Regions from separate parts of the Gordonia sp. 852002-10350_SCH5691597 genome, predicted to be linked through region 2. Evidence: predicted binding sites of a transcription regulator. Region 2 holds the regulator's gene; the other holds the start of a gene.
The links. The regulator LexA, encoded in region 2, represses DNA repair genes until DNA is damaged. The targets are predictions, from matches to a motif close to CGAACANNTGTTCG.

Region 1: a site for LexA is predicted at 1,225-1,238, ahead of A5777_RS11715 (HNH endonuclease signature motif containing protein). Genes of this name have one in related genera too.

What each region holds. Positions count from the first base shown of each region.
Region 1 covers NZ_LZMO01000158.1:3,508-5,973, forward strand. The annotation lists gene A5777_RS11715 (HNH endonuclease signature motif containing protein) at 1-1,196, opposite strand, end outside; gene A5777_RS11725 (hypothetical protein) at 1,700-1,894, opposite strand; gene A5777_RS11730 (AAA family ATPase) at 2,112-2,466, shown strand, end outside.
Region 2 covers NZ_LZMO01000185.1:19,414-21,879, forward strand. The annotation lists gene ptsP (phosphoenolpyruvate--protein phosphotransferase) at 1-896, shown strand, start outside; gene lexA (transcriptional repressor LexA) at 942-1,682, opposite strand; gene A5777_RS13055 (LysM peptidoglycan-binding domain-containing protein) at 2,093-2,466, shown strand, end outside.

The DNA of each region.
Region 1 (2,466 bases), on a different contig from region 2:
GAGGCGAACGAGGCCAACCGTTGCCCCAGCGTGGCGATCCGCTTCGACCGACCAAGGTAGAGCGGCACACTGGTGTGCTCACCGAACACCGCCAAATACTGACTCGCACCGGCGGAGGCGGCCATCTCGATCACGTCGCCGATCGGCAGGAGTGTTCCGGATGTGGTTTGTGCGATCCCTGCTTGTGCTTCCAACTCGTGCAGGCTGGTGGTGACGATTACCTGGATCGGTAATCCCCGATGGGTGTTGCCGAGCATGCCGGATTCCAACACCTGCCCGAGGAGGGCGGAGAAGGCGTCGTGGTTGCGTTGGGCGGGTGAGCGTTGATCCCGCAACGCCGCCGCCGCGACCTGCTCAGCATTGGCGGTGGTGATCGGACCCACAGGTGAGTCGGGATCGTCGGGGTTGTTCATGCCCGGTTTAGCCCACGAGTCCAGCACGGTATCCAGCCGGGCTCGGGCGATCGGATCCAAATCGGCAGTCAACCGCGACATGAGTTGCGCGTTCTGCCGGTTCACCCACAAGCGGCGTCGACGTTTCCGGTCTTTCGGGTTGGTCAGCGTCCCATCCGGATCGAGATGCGCCAACAATCGTGAACCGAGGTTGGTGATCTCAGCAGGCGTGAACTGGATCGCATACCCGGCCATCTGCGCTTCGGCAGCAGCTTTCGTCTCCGCCGACACCTCACTAGGGATGGCCTCCAACACCTCGAGTACCGCGCGGACGTGTGCGCCGGCGACGCGTCCTTCCACGACGTAGCCGGCCAACGTCGGACAGGAGGGCGGGAGGCGGTCGCCGCAGATGGTGGTGAATGAGCCGGTCGCCGCGATCACCCGATACCTAGCTGCGGGATCACCGATATGCAGGCGCTGTCCCATGAAGTTGCGAATATCGCGGAACCCCAAACCGTGCGGTAGATCCCGGTCGGACGCTTCCACGATCAAGCGATCGGTGACCGCACCGGCCGTGCGCAACGCCAGGCGTTCGGCCTCGACGGTGGCTTCGACGAGCACGTCGTCGGACACCAACGACACATCCACCGTCGCCAACTCATCCAACACCGCTGCCAGGCGTGACAGTTTCTCGGCGACCACCGCATCCGCAGACCCCACCGCAGCAGTAGCCAACGCAGACGACCCCAAAGCCGAAGGCGCGCCACCGCTTCCGCTGTCGCTCGGTTTGCTGTTGCTGTTCACGTGCCGCCACCCCCGCCCCACGTCGTGTCGAATATGTGTTCTATATTACCCGACAATACCGACAACGGCGAGATGTCATCTCGCAAGACATCGGTGACAGTTCTGCATCAGGCCATAGGTGACAGAGTGAGGGGTCTTGGTGGTGACACTTCTTCATTTGGTTTCCGCCACGCACCGCTATGTGCCTTGCGTTGCGTGGCGCGGTTGCCTATGAGGGGGGCCTGACGCAGGTGCTCAACTGACCGCGCCTGCGACGGTTCAGCAGCACCCCGTGATGGCGCTGAGAACGCTGCGCAGCGCTTCCAACGACTCTGGCCGGGCACGGTAGTAGACGGGTGATAGAGCTGCAGCCTTGTTGATCGCGCTGATCGTGGAGGGGGTCAAATCGATTCTCGGAACAGCCTGGGCGGCGATCCGCGCGGTAGCCGCCTGAACTTTCTTCGAGGAGTCGGTACTATCGCTCTCCGACGGACTCATGTCGCCCCCTTCAGTAGCCCTCCTGACTAGCCTACTGGGCAGTTCCGCCACACCCGGAGATTATGTGCGCCGCTGGCGATGCTTGCCACGCCTGCCTCGTCGGTGAGGTCGATTCTGGTGGCACCGATCCGCTCGCAGAGAGTCTCGACGTCGGGACAGCCGTCCCAGATCAGGTAGTAGCACTCGTCAGGGGTGGTGGTGTGACGGGTCAGATGTGTCATCGCGACACCGATCTGCCAGATCTCTGAGGGGCCGGGCTCGCCGAAGTCAGGGATGTGCGCCTCACTTTCCTTCTGACCTATGACCGGGGCCGACAGAACGCAAACGGCTCGATGCGGACTGGCAGTCTCTGTATCGTCGATCGAGGTTTCGCAGCGTTAGCCGACTGCGTGTCAGCCTGCCCCATGTTTTCTCAGGCGATCGGAGGGTTGTCGATCAATGACTGCTGCAGCGCGCTTCTGGGCAGTTGATCTGCACGTTCACACGCCCGGTTCTAGCGACGCCAAGGACGAGCATTACGGCACGCCCGGAGACATTGTCGAGGCCGCGCTTGCCGCCGGCCTTGACGCTATCGCCATCACAGACCACAACACGGTCTCCTGGTGTAGTCACATCGCCGACGCAGCGGTCGGCACTCCACTCGTCGTCCTGCCCGGGGTCGAGATCAGCACCAACGAGGGCCATCTGCTCGCCATCTGGGAGCAAGGAACTGACCCGGCGCTGATCGAAGAGGTCCTGGTGAAGCTCAACATCGGCCAAGCAGACCGCGGCAAATTGGACATCAGCGCCAACG
Region 2 (2,466 bases):
CTGCTGACGGCACCGACGTCGCCATCCTGGCGAATGTCGCCGATGGTGTGTCGGCGCGTCGCGCGGCCGATGCGCCGGTCGAGGGGATCGGGCTGTTCCGCACCGAGTTGGCATTTCTCGACCGGGCAGAGGAACCCGATGTCGACGAGCAGACACGTCTGTACCGCGACGTGTTCGAAGCGTTCGCGGGCCAGAAAGTCGTCATCAGAACGCTCGACGCCGGTTCGGACAAGCCGCTGGCCTTCATCGAGCACCCGGACGAGGCGAACCCCGCACTCGGCGTACGCGGTAACCGAATCGGCGATGACCACCCCGAAATCGTGCGAACTCAGCTCGACGCGATCGCGCGCGCGGCAGAAGAATCCGGTACGACGCCGTGGGTCATGGCACCGATGATCGCCACGGCCGCGGAGGCCGCACAGTTCGCCGATCTCGTCCGTCAGCGTGGTCTGACGGCTGGAGTGATGATCGAGATCCCGGCTGCGGCGATCCTGGCGCCGGCGATTCTGGCTGAGGTCGACTTCGTGTCGATCGGAACCAACGACCTCACGCAGTACACGATGGCGGCCGACCGGATGTCGGCAGAACTCGCCGAACTGACCGACCCGTGGCAACCCGCGGTGCTCGCACTCATCTCTCAGGTCGCGACGGCCGGCGCCCAGCAGGGCAAGCCCGTCGGCGTCTGTGGTGAGGCCGCGGCCGACCCGTCGCTCGCGTGTGTGCTCGTCGGACTGGGAGTCACCTCGCTGTCGGCGGCTCCGGCCGCGACAGCAGCAGTCGGGGCGAAGCTGTCGACGGTAACCATGGAGCAGTGCCGGACCGCGGCAGCTGCCGCGCTTGCGACCTCGAGTCCGGCACTCGCCCGACGTGCCGCTGCCGAAAAACTCGACCACTGATATAGGCCCCGCTGGTCAGTGACCTGCGGGGCCAGGTTCAGTGCATCACACCCGACGCATGACCGTCACGACCTTGCCGAGGATGGCGGCGTCGTCTCCGGGGATCGGATCGAAGAGCGGGTTGTGCGGCATCAGCCAGACGTGGCCGTCTTTGCGTTTGAAGGTCTTCACCGTCGCCTCGCCGTCGATCATCGCTGCGACGATGTCGCCGTTGTCGGCGACGTTCTGCTGACGTACGACGACCCAGTCGCCGTCGCAGATCGCGGCGTCGATCATCGATTCGCCGACGACGCGGAGCAGGAACAACGAGCCCTCACCGACGAGCTCACGCGGGAGCGGAAAGACGTCTTCGACCGCCTCCTCCGCGAGAATCGGACCGCCCGCCGCGATACGGCCGAGTACCGGAACGAACGTGGGCGTCGGGAGATCTCCGTTGATGGCATCGGAGTGCGGTGCGTCGGGAGCCTCGGAGACGTTGACCGCTCGCGGACGGTTGGCGTCCCGTTTCAGCAGGCCCTTGCGCTCGAGGGTGCGCAACTGGTGAGCGACCGATGAGGTGGAGGTGAGGCCGACGGCGTCGCCGATCTCTCGAATGCTCGGCGGATATCCACGCTCGCGTACCGACTTTCGGATCACATCGAGGACGTCACGCTGGCGACCGGTGAGTGTGGCCTCGGCGACGGCCGGATGGATCGGTGCCTCCTCGCCGCCTTCGCTCTTCTTTCCCTCGACGCTGCGACCGTTGCCCTTGGGCGACGACGGGCTGCGTCGTGACTTCTCTGTCATCGGTTCCGTCCTTCCTGATCTTGAAGCGGCTGCTGTTGTGAACTGGCTGCTGTTGTGAAGCGGGGTGGGTGCGTCTTTCTTCCATCGTCTGGCGCCGACAGTAGCGGAGGCCACGGACAACATCAAACATTTGTTCGACGTGTCGCAGGACTTTGTCGGACCCCTCTGGTAGAACTCGAACATCAGTTCATCGAACGCTTGATCGACCATTGGAGGTAGCGATGACCAGCCTGATGACAAACCCGGTGACCCGCTCGGTTCCCAGCACGTCGAGTGCATCCGTGGCAACACCGCCGACCGCCCGATCTGCACCCCCTCGACCTGAACAAACGCCTCGTTCCCGGGTTCACCGCGCCACGGTGGTCAGTGGACGCGCGCCGTCGAATGCCGTCCGTAGCGAAGAGCTGCGTGTGGCGGGACGTGTTCGAACAAGTGAGGTCCGACGGGCAGCCGGCGCAGACGTCTCGCCGCAGCGTCGACATCGGATCACGTTCGATCACGGCACCTCTACGCGTCCCGCAGGCACGCGATGCGCCGGTGGCGTCGGCGAGCTGGTGGCGGCCCGTCGACGACGGGCTGCGATATTGGCGGTGCTCGCGGGAATCGGTTTGGCACTGACCGTGTGGGTGGTCGGGACCATCGGTGCCGACTACCAGCGGGCGAGCATGCCGGCTTCGACCTCTACGCAGGTGGTCCATGTGCGTTCCGGCGAATCGCTGAGCTCGATCGCGGCGCGGGTCGCGCCCGATATGCCGCGTCAAACCGTGATCGACGAGATCATCGA